2 regions of the Cohnella sp. GCM10027633 genome follow, and region 1 is predicted to be linked to the other one. Evidence: riboswitches for the same ligand, from Rfam matches in the RefSeq annotation. Region 1 holds a riboswitch; the other holds the start of a gene.
What was found. A riboswitch is a leader RNA that binds a small molecule or an ion and turns the genes downstream of it on or off. The one in region 1 is predicted to bind ZMP and ZTP.
Positions count from the first base shown of each region.

Region 2: it holds a riboswitch for ZMP and ZTP, as region 1 does, so the genes downstream of both, ACFQZG_RS24015 (bifunctional 5,10-methylenetetrahydrofolate dehydrogenase/5,10-methenyltetrahydrofolate cyclohydrolase) here and rpiB (ribose 5-phosphate isomerase B) in region 1, are expected to answer to the same signal.

Region 1 is NZ_JBHTGV010000007.1:258,691-274,089, reverse strand. Features, by position in the region: gene ACFQZG_RS17925 (serine hydroxymethyltransferase) at 1-1,027, opposite strand, end outside; gene ACFQZG_RS17920 (TIGR01440 family protein) at 1,074-1,691, opposite strand; gene rpiB (ribose 5-phosphate isomerase B) at 1,721-2,164, opposite strand; ZMP/ZTP riboswitch at 2,283-2,365, opposite strand; gene ACFQZG_RS17910 (low molecular weight protein arginine phosphatase) at 2,410-3,015, opposite strand; gene ACFQZG_RS17905 (manganese efflux pump MntP) at 3,051-3,611, opposite strand; gene ACFQZG_RS17900 (L-threonylcarbamoyladenylate synthase) at 3,742-4,851, opposite strand; gene ACFQZG_RS17895 (stage II sporulation protein R) at 4,861-5,478, opposite strand; gene ACFQZG_RS17890 (methyl-accepting chemotaxis protein) at 5,703-7,394, shown strand; gene prmC (peptide chain release factor N(5)-glutamine methyltransferase) at 7,646-8,563, opposite strand; gene prfA (peptide chain release factor 1) at 8,638-9,711, opposite strand; gene ACFQZG_RS17875 (ABC transporter ATP-binding protein) at 9,808-10,788, opposite strand; gene ACFQZG_RS17870 (ABC transporter permease) at 10,803-11,615, opposite strand; gene ACFQZG_RS17865 (ABC transporter permease) at 11,623-12,423, opposite strand; gene ACFQZG_RS17860 (stalk domain-containing protein) at 12,635-13,753, opposite strand; gene ACFQZG_RS17855 (Uma2 family endonuclease) at 13,916-14,491, opposite strand; gene ychF (redox-regulated ATPase YchF) at 14,645-15,399, opposite strand, start outside.
Region 2 is NZ_JBHTGV010000015.1:101,244-116,642, reverse strand. Features, by position in the region: gene fhuB (Fe(3+)-hydroxamate ABC transporter permease FhuB) at 1-284, shown strand, start outside; gene ACFQZG_RS24060 (hypothetical protein) at 364-834, opposite strand; gene ACFQZG_RS24055 (type 2 periplasmic-binding domain-containing protein) at 1,155-2,846, shown strand; gene ACFQZG_RS24050 (ABC transporter permease) at 3,009-3,866, shown strand; gene ACFQZG_RS24045 (carbohydrate ABC transporter permease) at 3,886-4,770, shown strand; gene ACFQZG_RS24040 (histidine kinase) at 4,835-6,598, shown strand; gene ACFQZG_RS24035 (response regulator transcription factor) at 6,591-7,991, shown strand; gene ACFQZG_RS24030 (Sip1-related alpha-galactosidase) at 8,006-10,186, shown strand; gene ACFQZG_RS24025 (alpha/beta hydrolase) at 10,213-11,031, shown strand; gene ACFQZG_RS24020 (alpha-L-rhamnosidase-related protein) at 11,028-13,418, shown strand; ZMP/ZTP riboswitch at 13,618-13,696, shown strand; gene ACFQZG_RS24015 (bifunctional 5,10-methylenetetrahydrofolate dehydrogenase/5,10-methenyltetrahydrofolate cyclohydrolase) at 13,742-14,590, shown strand; gene ACFQZG_RS24010 (5' nucleotidase, NT5C type) at 14,665-15,198, shown strand; gene ACFQZG_RS24005 (LysE family translocator) at 15,195-15,399, shown strand, end outside.

The sequences.
Region 1 (15,399 bases):
TCGCGTTCTTGTTGACGGTGATCGCAACGGAATCGAGCACGTGCTCGGCTTCCTTGCCCGTGATGTTCAAGTTGCGCGTATCGATCAGCATCAGATGGTTATCGGTGCCGCCGGACACGATGTTGAGCCCTTCCTCTACGAGCGCTTCCGCCAACACCTTCGCGTTCGCGACGACGTTCTTCGCGTAGTCCTTGAAAGAAGGCTGCAGTGCTTCGCCGAGCGCGACCGCTTTGGCCGCGATGATGTGCATGAGCGGTCCGCCTTGCGTGCCCGGGAATACGGCTTTGTCGATCGCGGCCGCCCAAGGCTGACGGCACAGAATCATGCCGCCGCGAGGACCGCGTAGCGTCTTGTGCGTCGTCGTCGTGACGAAGTGAGCGTGCGGAACCGGGCTCGGATGCTGGCCGCCCGCGACGAGACCCGCGATATGCGCCATGTCGACCATGAAGAGCGCTCCGACGTCGTTTGCGATTTTGCCCATTTTCTCGAAGTCGATCGTGCGCGGATACGCGGAAGCGCCGGCTACGATCAGGCGAGGACGGTGCTTGAATGCCGCCTTGCGTACTTCTTCGTAATCGATCGTGAACGACTGCTCGTCGACGCCGTAAGCGACGAAGTTATAGAGCAAGCCGGAAGCGTTCGCCGGGTTGCCGTGCGTCAAGTGGCCGCCGTGCGCGAGGTTCATGCCGAGCACCGTGTCGCCCGGTTTGAGCACCGCGAGGTATACCGCGAGGTTCGCTTGAGCGCCGGAGTGAGGCTGCACGTTCGCGTGCTCCGCGCCGAACAGCTCCTTCGCGCGGTTGCGCGCGATTTCTTCCGGAATATCGACGTATTCGCAGCCGCCGTAGTAGCGTTTGCCCGGATAGCCTTCTGCGTATTTGTTCGTGAGTACCGTGCCCATCGTTTCGAGTACCGCTTCGCTGACGATGTTCTCGGACGCGATCAGCTCGATGTTGTCGCGTTGGCGTTTCAGTTCCAGGTTCAGCGCTTTGACGATTTCAGGGTCTTGCTTGTTCAGGTTTTCCAACATGATGATAGCCTCCTAGAGTATAAGTTCAATTGATCGCGACTGATTAATCGCAAGCGGTTCCTTCGTTGCCGGGAGCGACCTCGCCCTCCGCGGCCCGCGGAGCTTCGTCCAGCGCGTACACCGCGCGCGCGCCGCCGATCAGTCTCGGGCGCGTCGTCGCCATCGTCACTCTCGCCTGTCCGATCCACCGGACGGACGGACGGAGAGGAACGGCGACCGGGCGCAGGTGCATCCCGATCATCGTCTCGCCGATGTCGACGCCGGCATGGGCTTGCACCGATTCGACCAAGCAAGGCTCTCGCAGCTGACGGTAGGCGTAAGCCGCCATCGAGCCGCCCGCCTTCGGCACGGGCACGGCCGACACCTCGATCCAGCCCCGCGCTTCGGCGACGCTCCGTTCCGTCACGAGCGCCCGGTTCAGATGCTCGCAGCATTGCCAGACGACGTCGAAGCCGTACTGCCGCCTGACCCGCTCGACGCCGTCATGAATCTGCTCGGCGATCGATAAGGCGCCTGAAGTCCCGATGCGCTCACCGCGCACCTCGCTCGTGCTGACCCCAAGGACGACGATCCGTCCCGGACGCAGAGCCGCGGTTTGCGCGAGCTCGCTCAGCACCTGTTCGACCCGTTCGGTAATGTCGTTCGCGGCTTCTGACGTCATGGGCGAGCCCTCCTCTTGCTTTTGCGCGTTTACTTCGATTCGATCGCCATCACTTTGTTAATGCGGTTCCGGTGGCGTTCGCCGCCGGAGAACGGCGTCTCCAGCCATATTTTCACGATATCGGCCGCCAATCCCGGACCGACGACGCGCTCGCCCATGGCCAGCACGTTCGTATCGTTATGCTCTCTCGTCGCCTTCGCGGAGAACGTGTCGTGAACGAGCGCGCAGCGAATGCCGTGCGTCTTGTTCGCCGCGATCGACATGCCGATGCCCGTTCCGCAGATCAGAATGCCCCGTTCGGCTTCGCCGCTGACGACCTTGTCGCACACCGGCAGCGCGTAATCCGGGTAATCGACCGAGTCCGCGCAGTCGCAGCCCAAGTCGATCAGCTCGTGGCCGAGCGCCTTCAGCATCGGCACGATCTCGTCCTTCAGCCGGTAACCGGCGTGGTCCGCCCCAATCGCGATCTTCATCCCCAATGACCTCCCTCGTATACGTAGCTATTATACCTGAATTGCCCTTCGCCAAACAGAATTCGACATCCGCAACGCCGTAAAAAGACAAAAAAGAGCAAACGTGCATTCGCACGTTGCTCTTTGCCCAGGCGACCGGCCGTCATCCCGATGCTCCACCGTGGTTTCATCCACTACGCGTCGCCAGTTACATCGGAATCTTGAAGTTATGCTCTAATCATACCGAACGAAGCCGAAAAAATCAATCACTCTCCGCGACCCCGACGTTCGCCCCCGTCATCGCCGAGCTTCTCGACGATGCTGAGCAGGGCGTCCTCGATCTCGTCCGCGCATTGCTCGTACAGCGACAGCGACCCGCCGAACGGATCCGCGATGTCGAAGTTCGGAATCGTCCGCTGCAGCTCGAACAAGCGGGCTTGCTCCCGCGGGGACAGCTGCTGCCCGAGCGCTTGTCGCACCTGCCATTCGGAATACAGCCGCTCCGCCTCCGCCACGTCCTCCATGACCCGGTCGCCCCGAAGCGCGTATTCCTTGAGCGTGTACGTCTTCGCGATCGCGTCCGGATACGTCTGGACGATCGCCCGCTTATGGCTGGTCGAGAGCGTCAGAATCAGATCCGCCCAATGTACTTCGTTCTCCGTTAGAGCGGTCGAAGCGCCCGGGGCGCGCAAATTGCGCTTGCGAAGCGCGGTCGCCGCGTGAGGGGATGCCGGAAGCCCGTTCATCGTGGCGACGCCCGCCGAGCGAACCTCGATCGCCTTGCCGTTGCGCGCGGCCAAGTCGGCCAGCATCGCGTGAGCCATCGGGCTGCGGCACGTATTCCCCGTACATACAATCAAGATGCGAAGCAAAGCGGTAACCCCCTCTTGTCGAAGCCTTGTCGTCTCTATAGTAGAAATAATAATCCAAATCCGAATAAAATAACACCGCCGAGCGCCTCCCCGTAACCGCCGAGCCTCCGGCTGACGCGCCGGCCGAGCATGAGCCCGAACACGCTCATGAGCCCTCCGCTCACCCCGAACAACAGCACCGTCAGGAACAAGTGCGACGAGAACATCCCGAGCGATACCCCGACGGAGAAGGAATCTATGCTCACGCTGAAGGAGAACACGAGCGTCCCCCATACGGTGCGATGATCGATCGAATCGACCGCCTCGCCGCGAAGGGAGCTATATACCATATGCCCGCCGAGCAGCAGCAGCAACGCCCCGGCCGCGGAAGTCGCGATTCCGCCGAGCAGCTCTCCGACGTATTGACCCATGACCATGCCGCCGAGCGGCATGACGACGTGGAACAGCGCGATCATCGCGCTGAGCCGCAGCACGTCGAGGCGCCGAATGCCTTTCAATCCGAGTCCGATGCCCAGAGAAAAAGCATCCATGCCCAGCGCCACCGCCATGACGAGTATCGTCAGCATTTGCCCGGTCGCGAAGGACCAGTCCGACATCGCTTGTCCCCCCTAGCGCGGCGAGCGACCCGCCGCATCGCTTACATCCTCATTCAACATATGCGGACGAGTCGGGGATCATGCCCTTCGAACGAGTCGGCGATCGGGCACTCGCGTTAGACGGTTGCCTCTAGACGCGCAGAACGCGGCCTCCCGCCGCCTTGCGGAGGCGATTCATGAGAGCGGCGCCGATGCCGTGCTCCTCATAGCCTTCCGCGACGATGAAATCCAATTCGCGTTCGTCGCATTCGCGCAGCCTCGCGTATAGCGTCTGCGCCGCGACCTCCGGCCTGCCGCGCGGCCCGCAATCGAATATCGCGTCCGCCTCGTATCGGTCCGCGTGCTCCGAGCACGCCAGCACGCCTACTCTCCTGCCGCCGCCGCGCGCTTCATCGACGCGCGCTTGCGCTGCGGCGATCATCGCTTCCGGGTCGCCCGTCACGAGAAGCATCTCGCCGCGAGGCGCGTAATGCGCGTATTTGACGCCCGGCGAACGAGGCGCCTGCTCCCGCGCTTGATCGCCGTCCTGCTCGTCGTCGGGTCGGCCGTTGCCGTCCGCCACCGAAGCGCGGCCGACGAGCGCCTCGCTCAGCATCTCGCGGGTAACGCCGCCCGGTCTTAGAATGTGCACGCGGCCGTCCACGACTCGCACGACGGTCGATTCCAATCCGACGCCGGTCGGTCCGCCGTCCAGCAAGCCGTCGATGCGGCCGTCCAGATCTTCGCGCACATGCTCGGCCAGCGTCGGGCTTGGCCGCCCCGAGCGGTTCGCGCTCGGCGCCGCGATCGGCTTGCCGGATTCGGCGATCAATCGCCGCGCGACCTCGTGCGCGGGCACCCTTACGGCTACCGTATCGAGCCCCGCCGTCACGAGCGGCGAGACCGTGCCCTCCCTAACCGGGAGGACGAGCGTGAGCGGACCGGGCCAGAACGCTTCCATCAACAGCCGCTCGATGTCGTTCACCCGCGTCGCCAGCCTCTCCGCGCTGGCCGCGTCGGCCAAGTGCACGATAAGCGGATTGTCCGACGGGCGCCCCTTGGCGGCGAAAATCTTGCTCACCGCCTCCGTATTGCCCGCGTCCCCGCCGAGCCCGTATACCGTCTCCGTCGGAAACGCAACGACGCCGCCTGCGGCGAGCGCCGCGGCGGCTTCCCTTATGTCGGTCCCCGCTTGCGCTGCGGACCAATAGTTCGTTATCATGCTACCGTTCCATCCTTGTCTCCATGCTTGTGCCGCTATTATAGCACATCAGGAGAACAGAGCCGCGAAGAACGCGATGATCTTCTCGATGATGACCCACAGGAAGAACTTCGGTTCCGGTTGATCCTCGCCCGATTCGCCGCCGGAAACCGCCGATGCTCCTCCGGTCGACAAGCTTGCCGGCTTCGCCTTCGCGTCGTCGTCCTGCGCCGTCGCCGCGGTTAAGCACATCGGCGGGAAGAGCACGCACCACCAGTTCGCGCCGTCGCCGCCGCCGAGCGTTATGCGCAGCGCCTCGTATTCGCCGGCCGGATATTCCGCCCCATCGAACTCCTTCGCCGGGAACGGAACTTCCGCCAGCTCCACCTTGCCGCCGTATTCGACTTCGTGCTCTCTTAACTTGGCGCTTACAAGCTTCTGCAATTGCTTCAGATGATCGCTAATGAAAGCTTGCGCTTCGTCATGCGAAGCCGGCATCTCGCCCCACGCGACGATCGCGTTGGAGACGCTGGTCTTGATGTCTTGCTTCACGCGCTGATCGAACTCGCTATCGGAATTAGCGATGATCCGAATCCGAATCGCGTCCTCCGGAATACCCGCAGCCGCGTTCGCGGCGGCGTATCGAACAAGAAGAGCGGCCAATGCCACGGTTAATGTTAACAACACGATAATTATTCTTACGAATACGAGGATAATAGAATTGGAAAATGGCACAATCAGAAAATCGCGCATAGATTATTCGCTCCCGTGGCACCCGTCGGCGCCGATCCATGCGTTCCGGAACGTCGTATCCCTAAGTATTGCCGGGATTCGAATCTATAAACCTATCAATTTTCATTCGCCATAAACCGATGATATATTACATGACATCTAGGCGCAGGAGGCCATCTATGAGCATTCGCAATAAATTAATTGCCGCATTCGCCATCCTCTCTCTGTTACTCTTCTCCCTCGCCCTGGTCACCCAGCTGTACTTGGCGCATTCGCGGGACGCCCATACGGAGACGATCGAAGACACCGAGCTGCGTTACTTGTTGAAAGACCTGCAATTCCAATTCGTCGGCATATCGAACGACGAGCGCGGCTACCTCCTGCTCGGCTCCGAAGAATACGCCCAAGCGATCGTCGACAAAGACAAGGCGATTCGCGAGGACATCGCAACGATTAAAGCCAACCCCTCGCTTAACGAGAGCGACCAAGCGATCGTCGATAAAATCGAGCAACTGTATGCGGACTATTACGAGCAAAGCGCTAAAGTATCCGCGCTCATGGGCGCGGGCAACGCCGCGGAAGCCCAGATGTTCCACTTCAACGAAGAACGGCAAGCCCGCAAGAAGCTGGACTTGGAAGCCGCGCGGCTCGTGGACGATTTGACCGCGGAGATCGCCGGCGACCAAGTCGTCCGGCGTACGGAAGACAAAGAGCAGCAGTGGCTCATGTACGGCTTGTTCATCGCGGGGGCCCTCCTGTCCGCAATCGTCGCGTTCTATATTATCCGGTCCATCATGAAGCCGCTTAGGACGATCGATCGTCAGATGAAGGACATCGCCTCCGGCCACGGCGACTTGAGCCGAGACATCGTCGTCCGTTCCCGGGACGAATTCGGCGACTTGGCCGACACGTTCAACCGGATGGTTCGCAACCTTCGCGGCATTCTCGGCCAAGCGCAAGACACCGCCATCCAAGTCGCCGCTTCGTCGCAGCAATTGACCGCCAGCGCCGAGCAGACGACGCGCGCGACGGAGCAGATCGTCGAGGCGACGAACCGGATCGCGACCAGCTCTACGAACGAGCAGCACAATGTCGCCGAAGCGGTCGCTGCCGTACAGCGAATATCCGACGGCATCTACGAAGTATCGTCGTCCAACGAAGAAGTATCTCGCCTCGCGCAGTCTGCTTCCGACGCTTCGGCGGAAGGCGCGCGTTCCGTGCGCGAGGTGCTCGTGGACATGCAAGCGCTCGACGAGACGGTGCAGCAAGCGGCGCTCGTCATTCAGTCGCTCGGCAACCGCTCGCAGGAAATCCAAGGCATCGCGGCCACGATCACGGCGCTTGCTTACCGGACCAACTTGCTGTCCTTGAACGCGGGCATCGAAGCGGCCCGCGCGGGAGAGCACGGCAGAGGCTTCGCCGTCGTCGCCCATGAGATCCGCAAGCTTGCCGAGGAATCGCGCAAGTCCGCCGAGCAGATCGGCGCGCTCATTCAGGACATCGTGTCGGATACTTCCCACGCGGTCCACGCGATGCATGCCGGGACGGAGAAGGTTGCCCATAGCTTGACGAAGACGGATACGGTCGACCGGGCGCTGCACGCGATCGACGAGCATGTCGGTGCCGTTACCGTCCGCGTCGGGCAAACCGCGATGACGACGCACCAGCTCGCGGCTTCGAGCAAGCAGATCGTCGCCTTGATGGAGGAAGTCGCCGATGCGGGCAACGAGGTCACCGCCGCCTGCCAGAACAACTCCGCGACGACCGAAGAACAGCTCGCTACGATGGAGGAGATCTCCTCGTCGTCTCAATCCCTATCCAAGCTCGCCGAGGATTTGAACGGCGTGCTGTCTAGATTCAAACTGCAATAGAGGTATAGGGATGACAAATAAGGCAAAGCGCGTCGGCGCTTTGCCTTTTGTTGCATATAGTCGAATTCAATAGCGTTATCTTATAACGCTACACTGTAGATTCTCAGAACCGCACACCAATAGCGTTACCACATAACGTTACACAGACAAAACCCGGAACCACGCCGAAATAGCGCTACCACATAACGTTACACCGACGAAATCCGGTTCCGCGACGCATTAGCGCTATCTCGTAACGCTACTCCGCCCTGTCACTCCGCGCGAACCGCCATCACGTGCCTGTCGATGCCCGCGTAGTCTTTGACGAAGTAGACGTCGCTCCACGCCGCCGCTTCGCGCAGCATCGCCGCTACGTCTTCCGCCTGGCCCATACCGACTTCCCATGCGACGATGCGCGGCAGCCGCCGCAGCGACGAGAGCTGGCGAGACATCGCGCGATACGGGTTCAACCCGTCCTCGCCTCCGTCGAGCGCCAGATGCGGCTCGTGCGCGCGCACTTCCCGCTGCAAGCCCGGAATGTCCGCCGACGGAATATACGGCGGGTTCGACACCAGCACGTCGATCGGCGGATAATCGGCCGCGCCGTCACCCGTGAACGGCGACAACAAGTCGCCTTGCACGAACGCCACCCGTTCCGCCACGCCAAGTCGCGCCGCATTCCCCCGCGCCATCGCCAGCGCGTCCGGCGACAGATCGGACGCGATTACGCGCCACGCCGGCCGCTCCGCCGCGAGCGTCACCGCAAGCGCCCCGCTGCCGGTACCGACGTCCAAGACGACCGGCACAGGCATCGCCACGCCCTCGCCGCCAATTGGCCATAACCGATCGCTCGCCGTCAGCACCGCCTCCGCGAGCAGCTCCGTCTCGGGGCGCGGCACGAGCACCGCCGGCGATACCTCGAAGCGCCGCCCGTAGAAGTATTGCTCCCCGACGATATACTGAACCGGCTCGCCCGCCGACTTGCGCGCCAGCATCCTATCCCACGCCTCGCGCTTCCCTGCAGGGAAGCTCTCCCGCCAATCCCGCAGCAGCTCCGCCTTGCCCATCCCGAGCAAATAAAGAAGAAGAAGCTCCGCGTCCGCGTCAGCTTCTTCCGCTCCGGCTTGCCGCAAGCGATCGGCGCCAAGGCGCAAAACCGCGCCTAACGTCCAATCCTTCGCATCGCTCACGTCCGATATGCCTCCAACCTTCATGCTTCGCTCTAGCTCTTGCCGGCGTCCACGCTTCTAGCCCGCTTGTACGCTTAGCCCATGTTCTCGCGTTCTAGAATTTCCGCCTGCTCGGCGAGGGTCAACGCCTGGACGATCTCGGTCATGTCGCCGTTCAGCACGTAATCGAGCTTATGCAGCGTCAACCCGATCCGGTGGTCCGTCACCCGGCTTTGCGGGAAATTGTACGTGCGAATCCGCTCGCTGCGGTCGCCCGTGCCGATCTTCTCGCGGCGTTCGCCGGACACCTTCGCTTCTTCTTCTTGGCGCTTGACGTCGTAGATGCGAGTCCGAAGCACTTGAAGCGCCTTGTCTTTGTTATCGTTCTGCGACTTGCCGTCCTGGCACGTCGCGACGATGCCCGTCGGCACGTGGGTCACGCGAACCGCCGACTTCGTCGTGTTGACCGACTGGCCGCCCGCTCCGCTGGAGCAGAACGTGTCGACGCGAATGTCCTTGTCGTGGATGACGATGTCGATCTCTTCCGCTTCCGGCATGACGACGACCGTGGACGTCGACGTATGGATGCGTCCGCCCGACTCCGTCTCCGGCACGCGCTGCACGCGGTGCGCGCCGCTCTCGTACTTCATCATGCGGTAAGCGGCCGCGCCGCTGATCGAGAAGATGACTTCCTTGAAGCCTCCGAGATCGCTCACGCTCGCTTCGAGCATCTCCGTCCGCCAGCCTTGGCTGTCCGCGAACTTCGCGTACATCCGGTACAGCTCCGCCGCGAACAGGTTTGCTTCCTCGCCCCCGGCCGCACCGCGAATCTCGACGATGATGTCTTTGCCGTCGTTCGGATCCTTCGGCAGCAGCAGCACGCGCACGAGCTCCTCGAGTTCGGTTCGACGGGCGTTCAGCTCCTCGAGCTCGAGCTTCACCATCTCGCGCATCTCGTCGTCGAGCTTCTCCTCCTGCATCGCCTTCGCGTCTTGCAGTTGCTCGAGCACTTGCTTGTATTCTTCGTAAGCGCGGTACGCTTCCTCCAGCCCGGATTGCTCCTTCGCGTAAGTGCGCAGCCTCGCCGTATCGCTTACTACGTCGGGATCGCTTAATAATTCGTTCAGCTTCTCGTATCGATCCGCCAACACTTGCAGACGGTCCAGCACTTCTCCTCAACCTCCGTTACTCGCTAAAAAAACATGATGTCTCTATTATAGCACACTGAGGCGATTCCGCGAGAAGGCGATGACTGCCAAGGTCGTTCACCCCGTCGTCCGGTACACTTCCCGGATCGCGTCCTCGATGTCCGGCTCCTGCACGCTAAGGTCCCGGATCGGCAGCTTGCCCGACAGATCCGCGATCAGATCCGCCGCCGTAATGCCCGCCTTCTCGAATTGGTACCATACTTTGAGCCCGTCCTGCTTCACGACCTTCGCCTTCGCATGCTCCGGCGCTCGCACCTCCTCGGACAGCTCGATGACGAGCAGGCGATTCGGAGCCAGCTTGCCCACGATCGCGTCCAGCGGACCGTCCTCCACGATCTTCCCGTGGTTGACGACGAGCAGTCTCGAGCACAGCTGCTCGACGTCGTCCAGATCGTGCGTCGTCAGCACGACGGTCATCTTGCGCTCGCGGTTCATCGTCAGGATGAAGCGGCGGATCGCGTGCTTCGCGTCGGCGTCCAAGCCGATCGTCGGCTCGTCGAGGAACAGCACGGACGGCTCGTGGATCATCGACGCCGCGAGATCGCCTCGCATCCGTTGCCCGAGCGACAGCTGGCGCACCGGCGTGTCGATGAAGTCCTGGATGCGCAGCACGTCGTTCAGGATGTCGAGCGTCTCCTTGAACCGCTTGTCCTCGATCCGATAGATCCGTTTAAGCAATTCGAAAGTCTCTCCTAGCCGCAAGTCCCAATACAGCTGCGTGCGTTGGCCGAACACGACGCCGAGCTGACGTACGACGGCTTTGCGCTCCCGCTGCGGCGACAAGCCGCACACGCGGATGCTGCCCTCCGTCGGATGCAGGATGCCCGTCAGCATCTTGATCGTCGTGCTCTTGCCGGCGCCGTTCGGCCCGATGTAGCCGACGATGTCCCCCTGCTCGATATCGAACGATAACCCGTCCACTCCGCGCACGATATGCTTGTCCGGCATGATCAAGCTGCGCAGCGCGCCTCCTAGCCCCGTTTTTTTGCGTACGACGACGAATTCCTTGACCAAGTCCTTCACTTCGATGATCGCCATCTATGGTTGCCCCCTTAAGATCCCGCGCTCTCGTATCTGCGTAGCCCTAACCGGAAAATCGCATAAGCGACCGACATGCACAGGACGCCCGCGACGGGGGTCCAGATCGCCATGCCGAGCGGCAATTCCAACGATGCCGTCTTGCCGAGGAAACTCTCCGCCGGGTAGAAGCTGATGAACCCGATCGGGAACAGGAACGTAAGCGCCGCCTGCACGGCATGCGGATACAGCGTCAGCGGATACATCGTCGTGCGCTCCAGCGTCGCGACCGACATACCGATCAAGTTGCGGCTTCGCTTCGTCCAGAACGCGACCGACCCGACGATCGTATACAGGCCGCCGCGAATGAACAAGCCGCCGATGACGACGAGCACCAGCTTCGCGATATTGTCCGGCGCCCAACTGAAGTCGACCGCGTGCGCCGCGTACAGGAAGATGACGACGCCCGGGATGAGATCGATGAGACCGATGAAGTTGAAGTATCCCGTCACGAATTGGAAGAACACGTTCATCGGACGCAGCAGCAGCCTGTCGAACTCGCCCCGGATGACCGCGAATTCGGTGCCCCACGTCGGAATGAAGAAGACGACGACGAGACCGTGGCTTAGCAGCCCGAGCCCGTACAGGAACGCCAAGTCCTCGAACCCCCAGCCCGCGAGCGGCTGGAAGCGGTCGACGATAATGCGAAGCATCCAGATGCCCGCGAAATATTGCGTCGGAATCATGAGCAGCCAGCTGATGAGAAACAGCGGATACTCCAACTGCCTTTGAATCGCCAGCTTGGCGTAATAGCCGAATACGGTGCAATAGTGCCTGACCCCGTTCATCTTCGCCTCATCCTCCCTGCACCATGACTTTGCTCCGCGCGCGCTTCCAGATCAAGGCGAGGAGCGCCGCGAGCAACGCGATCCACGCCGCCTGCACGCCCATCGACCGCAGCGCTTCGGCAGGCTTCGTCATGCCGATGTAGATGCTGATCGGGAGCTGGTACGTGTACTGGAACGGCAGCCATTCCGATACTTTCTGCAGCCCCGCGGGGAAGAACCAGAGCGGAACCAAGCTGCCGGACAGCACCCGGACGACGGCGTCCTTCACCATGCCGAGGTTGCCGAGCTCCGCCACCCAGAACGCCACGAGCCCGACCATCGCGCTCATGAGCCAGAGGATCATGAAGCTGAGCAGGCAGCTTGCCGCGAACAAACCCGCCGCGGCAGGGCTGTCCGGCATCGGGAACCCGAATAGCAGCGCCGCCATCAGGACGAGCGGGATCGCCTTGTTCACGAGCGAGCTGACCATGCTGCCCAAGTCTTCGGAGAAGTAGATGCCGAGCAGATTGAGCGGCCGCATGAAGTCGAGCGCGATGTTCCCTTCGCGCACTTGGCTGTATATCGTGTTCTGCACGCCGGTGCTGAACACCGCGGCCATCAGGACGGAGACGACCGTGTAGGTGATCATGCCGTCCAGCCCGACGACGGAAGCGCCCGTTCCGAGCGCGTCGCTGCCGTAAGCAGCCTTCCAGATGTAGACCGACGCCGCGAGCATGATGACGTCTCCGACCATGCCGACCCAGACGTCGAAGCGATAGGCTATGGCCGTCAGCATGCGCATCTTGATTAAGTAACCGTAAGCTTTCATGTCCCCGCCCCAACTCCATCCGACGCGTTATCGCGATATAAGGGATAAATTGGATTTTACGATAGCAGATATTGTAAGGTTCGTCACGATAAATTTATATAGAGGCGCCGGGGGTTGCTGCAACGCAAACAGGGACCGCCCGCAACGTCCATCCTTAGATGACGTTGCGAACGGTCCCTGCATCTGATTCGTAGGGATCTTGGCTATAAGATTATCTGCGCGGGTAGTAGCCTAGCAGCTTCTTCGAGTCTTGATCGAACACGAGCACGAGCGGTCCGATCAGTTCGTCGCGGTCCGTATTGTACGTTACCGTGAGTACGTTGCCGCCGGCAGCCTTCACCGCGTCGTACAGCTTCTTCTGCTCTTCGTCTCCGCCGAAGACCGGAGCGTCCTTCGCGGGCACGGATTCGACCTTCGCTTCGTCTTGCTTCGTCGTGACGTGCGGTTTCTCGTCCGCGGAGATCAGCGACCAAGCGAGATCGCGGAATTCCTTCTGCGTGGCCGGAGCAACCGACGTTTGGTCCGCTTTAAGCACGACGAGGTAGTGCAGCGGGCTTTGCGGCGGCAAGCTCTTCGTCATGATCGGACCGTAGTACGCGCGCACCTTCGTGCCCGCCTTCAGGTCTTCCCAAGCGACCGATTGACCTTGAGAATCGAGCACGGACGTTTCTTTGCCGGCGTTCAGCACGATCGTCGTCGTTGTCGTTCCGTCCTTCGTCTCTCCGAAGCTGACTTGCCAGCCGTCGTCCGTCTTCTCGACCTTCTGGATCGTCGACTCTTGGACGAGCGAATCGGCTTGCACCTGAATCGATGCAGCGTGCGACTGTCCCGGGAAGCTAAGCGCCATGATCGGTCCGAATTCGGCGGTGATCCGCTGGCCGGCCTTCAGGTCTTTGGCCGCGAACGGCTTGCCTTCCGCGTCGGTCAGCTCGGTGTCGGGATCCGCGTAGAGGATGACCCAGCTATGAGGGCCTTTGCCGAGCACTTCGAGTCGATATTGGCCGTCGTCGGTCTTCGTCACGTCTACGATGACGCCCATCGTGCGCATGTACTCGACCTCTTCCTCGTCGTCGATTTCGTTGAGCACGATGCCGTTGTTCTTATAGTCGAGCTCGTAGCCGAGCGTCGGCGCCGCGTCGCGAATCGGTAAGTACGCTTTACCGTTGATGAATACGGGCTGGAGCGACGTCGCTTCGCCGTTGATCGTAACCGAGACGTCCTTCCGCAGGAATCCGCTGATCTTGTCCGACATGCCCTTCGCGCCGACGGCCGCCGTCGTTCCGAGTATGCCTACCGCCGTCAACACGAGTATCGCTTTCTTCTTGTTCATGATGTTTCTCCTTCCGCATCCGTAATGAGATTGCGTCGATGTGAAGCGCCTTTGGCTTATGCTTCCACCCCCACAGACGCGCTAGCCGTCCGTAAGGTTGCAGGGCCCCGGCGAAAATAAAAAACGCCTGGCGAGCGCGCCAAGCGGTAATCCACCGTATTGTTATTGCCGCAATTCCTTCGGGAACACGGCATCAAGATCGATCGACAAGCACGAAATCGTCGGAGAGACCAGTCTATCGCCTTCCGTCCAAGTCGCCGCGAGCTTGTAGCGAGCCTCCCGCAGCACGAATTGATCGACGGTGCGGTAGATCGGATCGGCCAGCCAATATTCCTTGACGCCGAACCGCTCGTACGTCGTCTTCTTGATCGTCTTGTCCCGTCGGGCCGTGCTATCGGACAAAATCTCGACGACGAGATCCGGCGCGCCGAAGACGAATCCGTCGCGAATAATGTCGAGTCTCGCGCGCGCGATATAAATGACGTCCGGCTGGAAGATGTTGTCCTCGTCCAGATGCACGTCGAGCGGCCCGAGCATGATCTCGCCTTCTTGCGCGCACGAATCGTGAAACGCCAAACAAAAATTCGTCAACATCTTCTGATGCGCATACTTAGGCGAAGAAAGAAAATCATAACGGACGCCTCCTATGATCTCGTAACGCTCGTCGATCATCGCATATCTTTCCTGCTCTTCTTTCACCTTCGAGAGCCGTTCTGGGGGTTTCGCGCGTTCCGTCATCGTTACCGCTCCTTTCGTTGCGCCGCAACGGAAAACACCCCGCAAAGGAAACACAGGAGACGTGTTTGACTTTGCGGGGTGCTTCCCTGCCGTTATTTTCCCTAATTATGGACAATCGTCGCAATTGTGTCAAGTCATTATATGCTTATCCGATTATACGTTGAACAAGAAGTGCATGACGTCTCCGTCGGCGACGACGTACTCCTTGCCTTCCAAGCGCACGAGACCTTTTTCCTTCGCGGCTTTCATCGAGCCGTTCGCAACCAAGTCGTCGGTGCTGACGACTTCGGCGCGGATGAAGCCGCGTTCGAAGTCGGAGTGGATGACGCCCGCCGCTCCCGGCGCCTTCGTGCCTTTGCGGATCGTCCAGGCGCGAACCTCTTGAACGCCTGCCGTGAAATACGTGTACAGCCCGAGCAGCTTGTAAGAAGCGCGAATGAGGCGATCGAGGCCCGACTCGGTCAAGCCTAGCTCCTCGAAGAACATCTCCTTGTCTTCGCCCTCGAGCTCCGCGATCTCCGATTCGACCTTCGCGCTGATGTGCACGACTTCGGAGCCTTCGGCCGCCGCGAACTCGCGCACGCGCTGCACGTACGGGTTGCCGTCCGCGTTCGCCGCGTCGGCTTCGCTCACGTTCGCCGCGTACAGGACCGGCTTCATCGTCAGCAGATGCATGTCGCGAACGAGCAGCTTCTCTTCCGCCGACAGCTCGACGCTTCTCGCCGGCTTCTCGGCATGCAGCGCGGCATGGATGCGCTCGAGCGCTTCCATCTCCTGCACGACCTTCTTGTCGCCGCCCTTGAGGTTCTTGCGGGTACGATCGATCCGCTTGTCGACGGACTCGATATCGGTCAAGATCAGCTCGAGGTTGATAACCTCGATGTCGTTGATCGGGTCGATCTTGCCCG
Region 2 (15,399 bases), on a different contig from region 1:
CGCTCATCGCCGTGCTGCTCGCCTCCATCGCGGCGTCGGTCGTCGGCGCCGTCGGCTTCATCGGCTTGCTCGCGCCTCACGCCGCGCGTATGCTCGCGGGACCGAATCACCGCCGGTCGATGCTGCTCGGCATCCTGCTCGGCGGCACGCTGCTCGTCGCCGCGGATTGGCTCGGCCGCATCGTTCTCGCGCCGAAAGAGATTCCGTCCGGTATCGTCGTCGCCCTGATCGGCGCGCCGTACTTGCTGTACTTGATGATCCGTTCGGCGAGAGCCGGCAGATAATCGCATAGGCATGCACGAAGAAACCCACCTTCCGAACGCGGAAGGTGGGTTTTCGTCTTGTCTAATCGGCAAGCAAGCGTTAATCCGCCTCCGGAGCGATCGCGCCCCCCTTGAGCGAGACCTGCCGCAGCAGCTCCGCGATCCGGTCGGCCGCGCCGAGCACGGCGATCAGGCCGGCGAGCGAGACCATAACGGCGACCGGGGCCGCCCAGAGGGTCGTCGGCTCCACGAAGAACGGAATGATCGATACGGCGAGAATCGGCGGCGCGTTCCAGCGGAAGCGGTGGATGAGCCAGGCGACGAGCAGCGTATCGGAGAGCAAGCCCAACGCGCCGGGCTCGAGCGCGTGCGCGGCCGTTCCGATCGCGGCCGCGACCGTCGCGCCGGCGAGGATGCGGCCGGCGTGCTTCAAGTCGAACTCCCGCGAAGCGAGCAGGAAGCTGAACGCGCCGAGCGTCGGATAGAACAAGGCGTGCAGCGTAGGCAGATGCGACGATATCCAATACACCAATACGATGTACAAGCTAATGAGGACGAGCTTCACGTTCATGAAGGCAATATCTCCGGATTCGATAAGATTCGTGAAAAGTACACAAAGTAAAGTGTAATTCCGATCGCGATAGTCGTCAATAGTCATCATTATCCTTCGTTATCCGCGCAACATAGACAAGCGCTCCCAAGGGGAATACTGCAAGGTTAGAAGGCCGTCCGCCGATCGGACGAAGTTCCCCCGCGCCGTCGAACGCCGATCAACCCGTGTACCGAATTCCCTCCTGCCCCGCGCGGTTGTCTCTCCCGGCGTGTAACCGCTTCATTCTACAATACAGATGTACTCATTCATTCACGCCCATCGAAAGGGGTTCTACAGAAATGAAGAAATTGCTCGTTGTCACGGCAACCGCAGCCCTGCTCGCTACTTCCGCATGCGGAAGCAATAACAATAACGGCAACGACGCGGGCGCATCCCCGTCGGCGTCCAACCCGGCAAGCCCGTCCGCTTCGGCGGCGCCGGCCGATCCGTTCGGCAAGTACGACGAGACGATCAGCTACACGACCGTGCTCGCGACGAGCCCGGATCCGAAATTCCCGGCAGGCGAAAGCTACGAGAGCAATAAATTCACGAGCTACGTGAACGACCGCCTGAACATCAAGGAAGAAATTCTGTGGACGGCGCAATACGGCGACGCGTTCGACCAGAAGCTGAACCTGGCGATCGCAAGCGACGACTTGCCGGACGTGTTCATCATCGGCGGCGCTAACGCGGACGTCATCCTGAAGCGTCTCGTCGACAACGACATGATCGCGGACCTGTCGGACGTATACCAATCGTACGCAAGCGAGCTGTTCCGGACGAAGATCGGCGGCGACGCGAGCGAATCGTTCAAGTACGCGACGTTCGGCGGCAAGCTGATGGCGATTCCGAACCAAATGAACAACGACGGCGCCGAGCTCGTGTGGGTCCGTCAGGATTGGCTCGATAAGCTGAAGCTTCCGGCTCCGACGACGATGGACGAGCTGATGGCGGTCGCCAAAGCGTTCGTCGAGCAAGATCCGGACGGCAACGGCAAAGCCGACACGAACGGTCTCGGCGGACAGAAGGACTTCATCGGCGTAGGCGGCGGCATTCAGACGTTCACCCCGATCTTCTCCGCTCTGAACGCATTCCCGTTGCTGTGGGTACCGGGCGCGGACGGCAAGCTCCAATACGGCGGCGTTCAACCGGAGATCAAGGACGCGCTGGCGAAGCTGGCCGACATGTACAAGCAAGGCCTTATTCCGAAAGACTTCGCGCTGACCGACTTCGGCAAAGCGATCGAGAACGTCGGCAGCGGCACGACCGGCATGCTGTTCCAGCCTTGGTGGGCGCCGACGTTCCCGCTCATGAACGCGCTGCAGAACAACGCGAACGCGGATTGGAAGGCATACCCGCTTAACAACGCGAACGGCGAATTCATTAACGCGACGAACAAAGCGACGACGAGCTACGTGGTCGTACGCAAAGGCTTCGAGCATCCGGAGCTGGCGATGAAATACGTCAACGTCATGGAAGACGTGAGCGCGGGCTTGATTCCGGAGCTCGAGGAGCTGAAAGCGAACCTGTACAAAGACGCTTCCGAGAAAAACCCGTTCATTCTGAACGGCGCGGGCGCGGTATACGCGGATACGACGCAACGTTCGTGGTTGAAATTCAAAGACGTGCTTGCCGGTACGGCCGACGTCTCGACGCTCGACCCGAGCGAGGTGACGATCTACAACGACATCAAGGCTAACCGCGACAATCCGAAGAAGGAGCTCGGCAAATGGGCGACGGATACGGCTTGGTCCAGCGGCATCGATACGCTAGCGACATCGAACGCGAAGTTCGTCGTACAGCAATTCGGCGGCACGACGGAAACGATGAAGAACAAATGGCAAGCGCTCGTCGATCTTCAGAAAGAAACGTACGTGAAGATCATCATGGGCAACAAGCCGCTAGAAGCGTTCGACGAATTCGTCGCGCAATGGAAGAGCCAAGGCGGCGACCAAATCACGACCGAAGTACAAGCGGCTAGCGCGCAATAAGAGTAGCGATTCGCGTCACCATACGCGACGCGAAGCAACACAACGCAACATCGAAGGAATAGAGCGCCGGGCCGGCAAGTGCTTGGCGCTCCTTCTTCGATTCGAAAGGAGAGGGGATTCGTGCATAGGATCTTCCGCAGAGAAAGCTTTCATTACACTGCCATGCTCATCCCCGGACTAATTCTCGTCGCCGTATTCAGCATCTACCCGATGCTCGGCGTCGTTCTCGCGTTCAAGGATTTCAACCCGACCAAAGGGATCTGGGGTTCGCCTTGGGCGGGCATGGAGCATTTCAAGTTCGTGCTGAATTCGCCTTCGAGCATGATGATTTTCCGTAACACCGTCATTATCGCCGTGCTTAAAATGGTTTTCGGACTTATCGTTCCCGTCGTCTTCGCGCTCATGCTGAACGAGCTGCGCATCCGATGGTTCAAACGGACGATCCAGACGGTCGTCTATCTGCCCCACTTCCTGTCTTGGGTTCTTATCGCGGGCATCGTGCGCGACATCTTCTCGCTTGACGGCATCCTGAATACGATGCTCGGACATATCGGCTTCTCCGGCGATACGATGTTCCTCGGCAGCAACGAATGGTTCCGGCCGATCGTCGTCGGCACGGACATCTGGAAAGAATTCGGCTTCTCGACGATCATCTACTTGGCCGCGCTTACGGGCATTAATCCGAGCCTATACGAAGCAGCGGAAATCGACGGCGCTTCGCGGTGGAAGAAGCTGCGTCACATTACGCTTCCCGGCATCGCCGCTACGATCGTGCTGCTCGCTACCCTTAGCCTACAAAATGTGCTCAACGCCGGCTTCGACCAGATTTTCAACCTGTACAACACGCTGGTCTATCCGACGGGGGACATTATCGATACGTTCGTCTACCGCACGGGCTTCCAACAAGCCCAATACGAGATCGCGACCGCGATCGGTCTCCTGAAATCGATCATCAGCTTCACGCTGATCGCCATTACGTACAAGCTGGCCAGCAAGTTCGCGGGCTACCGTATTTTCTAACAAGAAGGAGGTTATCCGCATGGTTCGATCCAGAAAGGCGGGCGACCGTCTCTTCGACTACGTCAATATCGCGCTCTTGGCGCTTATCGCGTTCACTTCGCTGGCGCCTGTGCTGCACAACTTGGCTCTGTCGTTCAGCAATCAGGCGCAAGCCGCGTCGGGCATGGTTACGATCTGGCCGAAGGGGTTCAACCTCGCCTCCTATTCGAAGATCATGGCCGACGAACGGTTCTTCCAAGCGTTCTACGTATCCGCGCAGCGGGTCGTCCTTACGGCGACGCTCGGCTTCATCGTCACGCTCCTGCTCGCGTTCCCGTTGTCCAGAACGACGAACCAGTACGCCTTGCGCAACGTCTGGATGTGGCTGCTCGTCTTCGTCATGATGTTCAACGGCGGCATTATTCCGTTCTATATGGTCATTAAGGATCTTCACCTGATCAATTCCATCTGGGCGCTCGTCCTGCCCGGGCTCGTCAACGTGTTCAACGTCATTCTCGTCGTCAACTTCTTCCGCAGCATTCCGCGGGAGATCGACGAGTCGGCGGGCATGGACGGAGCGGGACCGTGGCGGATGCTGTTCCAGATCTACATGCCGCTGTCGTTGCCGGTACTGGCGACGATTACATTGTTCAACGTCGTCAACGCTTGGAACGAGTTTTTCCACGGGCTTATCCTGACGACGCGCCCGAGCCACATGCCGCTGCAGACGTACGTGCAGTCGCTCATCGTGCAGATCGACCCGACGAAGGTCACGTCCAGCGATCTGAGCATGCTCCTTCAGGTGTCGGATCAGACGCTGAACGCCGCGAAGATCATGCTGACGATGCTGCCGATTCTTATTATCTATCCGTTCCTGCAGCGCTTCTTCATCTCGGGTATTATGCTGGGATCGGTGAAGGAGTAAGAGTCGAGATCGGCCAGTATCGGTAAAATAACGTTAACGCGCGCAGTCGGAGGGGGAGTCGTCGATGAGACGGAAGGACGATCAAGCTTGGAGCAGGCCGCCGCGCTGGTATCCCTATTCCCTTCGCACGCGCATTATGATCATCCTGCTCGTCTGCACGCTTATTCCGGTGCTGGCGATCGGGATGATCTCGTATTTCGCCATCTCTTCGATTCTGGAGAACAAGATTGAGCGCGGCATCGAGGAGAACCTGGAGAAAGTCCGGGACGGCCTCGACGGGACGCTGCACAATCTCGATTACGCCTCGCGCCAGCTGTCGCTCGACGGGCGGATCGGCGAAGAGGTGCAGGCGTACTTGACGGCGGAGACGGAGAGCGACCGCTACGATATCTATCAAGAGATCATCAGGAACATGACGCTGGTCAATTACACGAATCCGGACCTCGGCATCATGTCGTATTATTTTCCGCGGGCGCAAGATTACTTGTTCCAGAACGTCGGCGTCGACCGAACGCGCGAAGTGCTGAACCATCCGGTACTCGCGAGCGGTTCGGGCGTCGCGTTCTACGGACCGCATACGACGATCTACAAGGGGGGCACGAAGCTCGTCCTGTCGGTAACCCGTAAGACGGGCTATACCGGCTTGGACGACGTGCCCTATGTCTATATCGAGACCAACTTCGACCTGTACCGCAGACTGCTCGGCAGCGAACAATACGGCGTGCCCGCCAAGTCGATCCTGGTCGACCGTTCGGGAACCGTCGCGTTCAGCGAGGCGCCGGACCTGTATCCGATCGGATCCGCATGGAAGACGGCAACGGAGCGGGGCGACTATTACGTGTACGAGCAGGGCAGCGAGTACGGTTATCGCGCCATCGTGGCGGTGGACAAGCGGGATTTCTCGGGTGAGATCCGCAGCTGGACGACGCGGTTCACGGGCCTCGTGCTGCTATCCCTGCTCGTCAGCTTCGGCCTCGGCTGGCTCATCTGGCGCACGGTCTACGGTCCGATCGCGAAGCTGAGCAAGGAGATCAAGTACGTCTCGAACAACCGCTTCACCTCGGAGATCGACGCGACGAGAATCCGGGAATTCGACGGCTTGCTTCAGGAATTCCGGCTCATGCGGACGCGGATTCTCGAGCTCGTCCAAGAGGTGGAGCAGAAGGAGAAGCTGAAGCGCCATCTGGAAGTGGAGAAGCTGCTATACCAGATCAATCCGCACTTCATGCACAACACGCTCAACTCGATTCAATTGATCGCCCGCATGAACGGGCAAGCGGAAATCGACCGGCTCGTCACCTTGTTCACCCGCGTGCTGCATTACAACCTCGGCAAGGAAGGCAGCATCGTCTCGATCCGGGAGGAGCTGCGCGCGTTGCAGGATTACGTCGATCTGCAGCGCGTCCGGTACGACTACAACTTCGACGTCCGCATCGAAGCGGACGAAGACTTGCAGACGCAGCAGATTCCGAGGTTCCTGATGCAGCCGCTCGTCGAGAACGCGCTGTACCACGGTCTCAGCGATACGGACGGGATCATCGAGGTGAAGGCGAAGCGCGACGGTCCCGCGCACTTCCTATTAAGCGTGAAGGATAACGGAGTCGGCATGTCCGAGGACAAGATCGCGGAGCTGCTCGGGGAACGGCGTTCCGAATTGCGCAAGGTAGGACTTGGCATCGGACTCGGTTTCGTCAATAATATGGTCAAAGTGCATTACGGCGACCACGTGACGCTTCGGATCGTCAGCGCGCCGGGAGAAGGGACGGAGATGAGCTGGCGGTTGCCGATCGGGCCGATCGAAGAGGGCAGGGGGTTCCAACATGATTAATACGCTCATCGTCGACGACGAGAACCTGGTGCGCAAATGGTTGATTTTCTCGATCAAGGACAGCGAATCGGGCATACGGGTCGTCGGGGACGTCGCGAGCGGCGCGAAGGCGCTCGACTTCCTGGCGGAGAGCGACGTGCAGCTCGTCATTACCGACCTGACGATGCCGTCGATGTCCGGCTTCGAGCTGATGGAGCAAATCCGGGAGCGCCATCCGCTCGTGAAGTTCGTCGTGCTGACGTGCCATCAGGACTTCCATTACATTCAAGACGCGATGAGGCTCGGCGCGATCGACTATATCGTCAAGACGCAGCTGGAACAGGAACAGGTCGAGGACGTGCTGCGCCGCATCGCCGAACGGATCGAGCGGGACGATGCCGCGCGCGGGCCGGCGGCCGCGGGTCAGGCGGTGACGGAACCGGGCTCGGGGCTGCTGCTCGTGCGGGCTTCGCCGGCGGGAGCGGGCGGAGCGCCGGTACCTCCTCCGGAATGGGGCAAGGCGGCGTCCGTCGACGCGAGTTCTTGGTGGCTGCCCCGCTCGTCCGCGGACGAGCGGGCGTTCAATGAATGGACGGCCAGCCAAGACCGCGAGTGGCTCGCGTTCCGGGTGGATGTGAGCGCGGCTCAGACGGTGCGGGAGATGGATTCGCTCAAGCTGCGGGCGTGGAAGGACGACGTCGCGTTCTACTGGGGAGGCGGCGGGGGATCGCCGGCATGGATCCCGGTGAGCGGCAGCTTGGCGGACGGAGATGCGAACGTCCGGTTCGGACAGGCGCGAGAGTCGTGGACGAGCTTCGATTGGCTGCTGAGCGAAGCGGCCTACGAACGGCTGCTGGACCGGATTCATGCGAACCGGCCGCCGAGCGGCGCGCTCGTCGCGATGCTTCGGGCCGCGGCGGTCGGGTGGTCGCATATCGAGCGGTTGCCGGGGGCGGAAGATTGGCCTGCGCGGACGGAAGCATTCCGCTATTGGGAGGAATGGGCGCGATGGCTGAACGAAGCCCGGGACTCGATCGCGGCCCATGCCGAGAAATGCTCGTATTCCCCGGAAATCTTCACCGCGATCTTCCGAGCGATCGACGCTATGAAGAACCGTCTGGAGGAGGGGGCTCACCAGCAGGATATCGCCCAGCGGGTGAACCTCAGCCGGGGATACTTCAGCGATTGCTTCAAAGAGGTGGCGGGCAAGCCGTTCAGCGACTATCTGAAGCTATTGAAGCTCGACCGGGCGAAGGAGCTGCTGGAGGAGACGAACGATCCGATCTACGCCGTCTCTCAGCGCTCGGGCTTCCAGGACGAGAAGTATTTCAGCCGGGTGTTCAAGGAGCACGCGGGCGTATTGCCGTCGGAATATCGTGCGAGGATGCGAAGAGTTAACGGAGCGAATCGTTAAGGGGGATAACGAGGATGGAACTGTTGGATAAGGGCGGCGGATGGTTGGAGCTTCGGAAGGACGGGGGGCAAGCATTGCCGGCTTTTCGTCCTTCGTTGGCATACGAGGACGGGGTTCAGCCTCCGCTCGAGCTGGTCGGAATCGTCTCGTCGGCGTTGACCGACGGTGAGGCGCGCGGACTGGGAGAAGGTCTGGCGTACGAAGCGAGCTATGCGGACGCGGAAGGACATGCGCGGCTGAAGCTGACGCTGCGCTGTTACGCGGATACGCTGCTCGTTCACGCGGAGGCGGAGGTGACGCAGGATCCGTTCGGCGTATCGAACCGATTGGCGCCGAAGGACGGCATTCTGCTGCGCGTGTCGGAGCCGGAGGGCGGCGGACGGGCGATGTCTTCCTACCACTTCTACAAGTCGTGGTGGACGAGGCCGCACTTCGGCGACCGGTTCGCGGACGTGCCGGACAAGACGCAGTCGATGCTCTGGCAAGCGGCGGGGAGCTCTTCCTACGTGCAATGGACGACGGTGAGCGCCGAACGGGAGAAGACGACGCTTCGCGGGGACGGCTCGGACAAGGACGGCGGGCTAATCGTCGCCGTGTCTCCGAACCGCATCGGCGGCCGCCGCGTATCCTCGCTGCTGCTCGCCGGTGCGATCGGGAACGATCCGTTCGCGCTGCCGGAGCGGGTGGCGTCGGTGGGGTATCTCGGGCTCGGGAGGCAAGCAATGCTTCGTCGCGAGCGTACGTACCCTCCGATGTTCGACAAGCTCGGTTGGTGCAGCTGGGACGCCTTCTATCACGCCGTAAGCGAGCAAGGGCTGATAGACAAGGCGGAAGAGTTCAAGGCGTTAGGGCTGCCCGTCGGCTGGTTCATGATCGACGACGGCTGGATGGACGTCAAGGATCGTCAGCTCGTCTCGTTCGGTACCGACCGGACGAAGTTCCCCGGCGGTCTCGCTCCCGCCGTTCGGCGGCTGAAGGAGCAATACGGCATCGGCGAAGTCGGCGTCTGGCATACGATGAACGGCTATTGGTACGGCATTGACCCGGATAGCGAGCTCGCCGTTCGCTTCCGCGGGCAACTGCTCGCCACGGGCACGGACCGTCTGATTCCGCATCCGGAGCCGGAGAAGGGCTACGCCTTCTGGCGGGCTTGGCACGCGGAGCTGCAGCGCGAAGGCATCGATCTCGTGAAGGTAGATTCGCAGAGTTCCCTCGGGGACCTGCTCGGCAGCGCCTACCCGGTCGGGGAAGCGTCGGCGGGCACGCACGAAGCGCTCGAGGCGTCGGTGGCGACGCATTTTCAAGGACGTATCATTAATTGCATGGGAATGGCCGAAGAAAATCTATGGGCGCGTCCGTATTCGGCGATCAACCGCAACAGCGACGATTACTTCCCGAAGAGGGCGGGCTCGTTCCGCGAGCACGCGCTTCAGAACGCCTACAACTCTCTCTACCACGGCGCGTTTCATTGGGGAGATTGGGACATGTGGTGGACGCGCAACGACGACGCGCTCGCGTCCGGCGTGCTGCGCGCGGTCAGCGGCGGGCCGTTGTACGTCAGCGACGGCGTCGGGGCGACGGATCCGGCGCGGTTATGGCCGTTGCTGCTGCGCGACGGCACGGTGCTGCGCTGCGATCAGCCCGGCTTGCCGACGGAGGACGGGTTGTTCGTCGATCCGAATACGGCCCCGGTGCCGCTTAAGGTATGGAACCGGGTAGGGAAGAGCGGCGTCGTCGCGGCTTTCCATATCGGGTTCGACGAGGGGGACGTTACGGGACAGCTTCGCGCGGGCGATGTGCCGGGGCTCGAAGGCGATCGGTTCGCCGTCTACGAGACGTTGTCCGGCGTCGGATGCTGGCTTGGCGGCGACGGGGAAGAGCTGCCTCTTCGGCTGGCGAGCGGCGAGACGCGAATGTACGCGATCGTCCCGGCGGCTTCGGACGGATTCGCGGCGATCGGCTTGTCGGGCAAGCACGTCGCTCCGGCGACGATCGCTTGGCAGGCGGGAGACGCGGACCGGCGCATCGTGAAGCTTCGCGAGGGCGGGTCATTCGTCTTCATGCGGTCGACCGCGCCTTCCCGCGTAACCGTCGACGGAGCGGAAGCGCAATGGTCCCCGGGCGAAGGAACGGATGCGTATATCGTCGATTGCGCTTCCGCGCAGGGCGAGCCTATTATTGAAATCTATAACTAGTCGAATTGAAGAGGGGGATACGGGCAATGGAAGAGATCAGATTGTGGTTAGGAAACGCACCGTTGGCTTTGGGGGAAACTGTCGAGGATATTCCGGCAATTACGCCTTACTTGGCGGAGGGCAGGTCGGACGGCAAGCCTACGGGCGCCGTCATCGTCTGTCCGGGGGGCGGCTACGGGACGCGCGCCGGCCATGAAGGCGAGCCGATCGCCGAGTGGCTGCGGGGGGCGGGCATTACGGCGTTCGTGCTGCGATACCGGGTACAGCCGAACCGTCATCCCGCGCCGCTGCTGGACGTGCAACGGGCGATTCGCACCGTGCGCTCGCGCGCGCCGGAGTGGAACGTCGATCCGGACAAGATCGCCGTGCTTGGCTTCTCCGCCGGCGGCCATCTGACGGCTTCCGCGGCGACGAAGCACGACGAGGGCGACCCGGGCGCGGCCGATCCGATCGACCGCGCGAGCAGCCGGCCGAACCACGTCGTGCTGTGCTACCCGGTCATCTCCTTCGATCGGTTCGGCCATGAAGGCTCGCGCGACAATCTGCTCGGCGAAGCGGCTTCGGACGCGAACAAGGTGAGCGAGCATTCGCTCGACGAGAAGGTGGCTGCCGACACGCCGCGCGCGTTCCTGTGGCATACGTCCGACGACCGGGTGAAGGTGGAGAACAGCTTGGCGTTCGCGACGGCGCTCGCCCGGCACGGCATCCCGTTCGACCTGCACGTCTATGACGAGGGCGTCCACGGTCTCGGTCTCGCCGAGGGCGAGGAGCGCATTCGCACGTGGACTTCGCTGTGCGAATCGTGGCTGAGCAAATACGGTTACAAGGGCGAGGCCGGGCAATGAAGACCGTAGATACTTGGAGCGGACAATGGATCTGGGACGAGGGGCTGCCTAGGACGTCGCGAATGGGCGGACACGACCTCGTCTACTTCCGGCGGACGTTCGAGGTGCCGAATTCCGCCGTGGCCGTTCCGTTCATCGTTCGCGTAACGGCGGACACCCGCTACCGCCTCTATCTGAACGGCGAATCGGTCAGCATCGGGCCGGCCAAAGGCGACGCGCTGGCGCATTATTACGAGACCGTCGACTTAACCGGGCGGCTGCGGCCGGGAACGAACGTGCTTGCGGCCAAGGTGCTGCATACGCATAGCTCGGAGCCGTTCATGATCGGCTCCGGCATGGTGTCCGTCATGCGTTCGGACGCGGGAGGCCTCTTGTTCGAAGGCAAGCTCGCGGACGTCGACGGCACCGTGCTCGACGATCTGAAGAGCGACGGGCAATGGAGATGCAAGAGGGACGAGGCGCTGTCCTTCGAAGTAGAGTCGTGGCTGACGCTGTTCCTGGGCGGCGTGGAGAGGGTGGACGGCAATCGGCATCCGCACGGATGGGCAGAGACGGCGTACGACGATTCGGCATGGGCGCATGCGGTGCCGTTCAGGCAGCCGACCGGCATGCATGGGGAGCTGTCGCCGTGGGTGCTTACGCCGAGAAGCATTCCGTTCCTGTACGAGCGGGAGCAACGCTGGCATCGCGTCATGCGGGCGGAAGGGGCGTTCTTCGGGGATGCGGCAGCGGCATTGGCGGCGTTCGGAGGAAGAGGCGAAATGACGATTCCTCCGCATAGCCGAGGCTGGATCGAGCTGGACGCCGGCGAGTTGACGACGTCTTACGTGAGCCTGTCGCTGTCGGGGGGCAGCGGCGGCGTCGCGAAGCTGCGTTACGCGGAATGCTACGAGACGCCTAGCAACAAGCCCGGCGAACGGCTCAAAGGCGTGCGCGACGATTGTTCGGAAGGCCGCGTGCTCAAGGGCGACGCCGATAACTATCGGCCGGCCGGATTGGCGGGAGGCGAGTCGTACGAGCCGTTCTGGTTCCGCACGTTCCGGTTCCTTCGCGTCGAGGTGGAGACGGGCGCGGCGCCGCTGACGATTCGCGGGCTCGCTTACCGGGAGACCGGATACCCGCTCGAGGAGAAGACGAGCTTCTCTTCTTCTCTGGACGCGTCGCTGCGCCCGTTATGGGACATCAGCTTGCGCACGCTCCGGCGCTGCATGCACGAGACGTACGAGGATTGCCCGTATTACGAGCAATTGCAGTACATTATGGACACGCGGCTGCAGATGCTGTTCACGTACACGGTCAACGGCGACGACAGGCTGGCGCGCAAGACGCTGGAGGAATTCCATTCCTCGCGCCTGTCGACCGGCATGTTGCAGTCCCGTTATCCGAGTGTCGATCGCCAGGTCATTCCGGGCTTCGCGCTGCATTGGATCTTCATGCTGCACGACCACGACCGGTACTACGGCGACCTGTCGCTCGTGCGCCGCTACGCGCCGACGATAGACGGTGTGCTCGCTTGGTTCGACGAGCGGCTGGACGACTGCGGCTTGCTCGGGGCGAACGACAAGCGTTATTGGAATTACGTCGACTGGGTCGCCGAGTGGCCGAACGGCACGCCGCCTTGCACGGAAGACGGACCGAACGGCATTACGAGCCTCGTCTACGCGGTTGCGCTCGCGAACGCAGCTGACTTGACGGAGCGTATCGGCCGGACGGACACGGCGGCCGAATACCGGCGCCGGGCCGACCGGATCCTTGAGGCGGTGCGGGAGAGCTGCTGGTCGGAGGAGCGGGGGCTGTTCCGGGACGGGCCTCACGCGGAGTCGTACAGTCAGCACATGCAGATCTGGGCTGTGCTCTCCGGCGTCGTACGCGGCGAACGATCGACGGCGTTAATGGTTAAGATGCTTAACGAACCTTCGTTGCCGAAGACGTCGTTCTCGATGTCGTTCTACCAGTTCCGCGCGCTGGCGGAGGCCGGGCTGTACGACCGCTCCCTCGGGCTGTGGGACATGTGGCACGAGATGGTCGGGCTGAACTTGACGACGTGGATGGAAGATCCGGTCGGCCAGCGCAGCGATTGCCATGCGTGGGGCTCGGTGCCGCTGTACGAGTTCCCGTCCGAGGTGCTCGGCGTGAAGCCAGCGGCGCCCGGCTACTCGCGCATCGAGGTCGCGCCGAAGCCGCTGCCGGGGCAAGACTGGGCGGAAGGCACCGTCGTCACGCCGCGCGGCGACGTTCGCGTCGGTTGGCGGATCGAGGACGGCGCGTTCAAGCTTCGCGTCGACGCCCCGGCGGGCGTGCCGGTGGACGTCACGTTGCCGAACGGCGAGAAGCATGGATCGGAGCAGGGCGGCGAGCTGACGTTGGCGTGCGCGTGGACGAGGTAATTGTCTGCGTCATCGTGGCTCCATCGCCAGCAAAGCGGGCTAATTGTACTGCGTATAGTTACTTTTCGGGAGATCGGCCGAAATGGCGGGAATGCGGAGAACGTACGAACTCACTGCAATTTCGGACTGTACTTCGGTCATTTCATCGCCAGGTATTGATCGGCGGACCGCGTTAGGCGTACAATAGTAGCAACTGAATACGGTTGCGCGTAACTGGCGAACGCGGATCACCGCGGTGGAGCGCGCAGCGTCGTAAGCCGTACGCCTGGGCAGAGGTAAGGGACATATCCCTTGCCTCTTTCTGTTTACCGGGAGGAATTGCAATGAGAGAAGCGGTGCTCGTCTTGGATGGAGAGGTCGTTGCGCGCAACCTAAAGGAGGAGTTGCGGGCGAGAGTAGAGCGGTTGGCGGAGCGAGGCGTTACGCCATGTCTCGCAACGGTGCTTGTCGGCGACGATCCGGCTTCGGCTACTTACGTGAGGATGAAGGGTAACGCCTGCGAACGTCTAGGCATCCGTTCGAAGCGTATTCACTTGCCGAGCGCGACGACAACCGAAGAACTGCTGGAAGTGATAGGCGATCTGAATGACGATCCGCTCGTTCACGGTATTCTTTTGCAACATCCCGTACCTGACCTTATCGATGAACGAGAAGCCTTCGAACGCATCAAGTTGGAGAAAGACGTCGACGGCGTAACGACCCTCGGATTCGGAAGAACCGCGTTCAACCTGCCGAGTTACGCCCCTTGTACCCCGCAGGCCATCTTATCCATCCTGGATGCCTATCAAGTATCGATAGAAGGCAAGCATGCAGTCGTAATCGGCCGCAGCCCTATACTAGGCAAACCCGTCTCGCTCATGCTGCTCAACCGGAACGCGACGGTTACCGTCTGCCATTCGAGAACGCGGGATTTGGCTTCGATCGTGAAGACTGCGGATATCGTCGTCGCCGCCGTCGGCAAGCCGCGGTTCGTCCAAGGCTCGTGGATAAAGCCGGGCGCGGTCGTGTTGGACGCGGGATACAACCCCGGCAATGTCGGAGACGTAGACTATGAAGCTTGCCTGCCCCATGTTAGCGCGATTACCCCTGTTCCCGGAGGTGTCGGCCCGGTAACGATCGCTACATTGTTGGGCAATACGGTACATGCGGCGGAGTCCGGATTACATCGTTAACGGAGTTGACAGACCGTTCGCGTTGGCACAGAATAATGTAATTAATCCATCGGCAAGGGCGGCGAACGAGAGACATGAAGAGAATCGCGATCGATATGGACGAAGTCATTGCGGAATTTTCCACCAAGCACGTCGAGCTGTTCAATCGGAAGTTCAACGAGAACGTCACGGTCGAGGACTTGCGCGGCAAGAAGCTGCGGGAGCTGCGTCCGGAACTGGCGCGGGAAACGTTCGAGCTGCTTCTCGAGCCGGACTTCTTCCGCGACCTGAAGCCGATCGCGCACAGCCGGGAAGTGATCCGGGAGCTGTCGGAGACATACGAGATATACATTGCCACGGCCGCGATGGAGGTGCCGACTTCGTTCAACGCGAAGTACGAGTGGCTGAAGGAGCACTTCGGCTTCCTCGACGAGATGAACTTCGTGTTCTGCGGGGACAAGAGCATCATCCGCGCGGATTACCTGATCGACGACAACGTGAGGCATTTCCAGGGCTTCACGGGGCAGGGCATCCTGTTCACGGCGAATCATAACTTGAACGAGACGGGGTACGTGAGGCTGAACGGTTGGCTGGAGGTCCGGGACTACTTCAAGGGGCTGGCGCGATGATCGGGATCGAGCATTTTGCCGTATTCGTGCTGTCGTGCGTGCTGCTGAACATTACCCCGGGCAACGATACGCTGTACATTCTCGGAAGAACGATCTCCCAAGGCCGCAGAGCCGGCGTGCTGTCCGTGGCGGGCATCATTACGGGAGCGGCGATCCATACGGCGTTCGCGGCGACGGGACTGTCGCTCATTCTGATGAAGT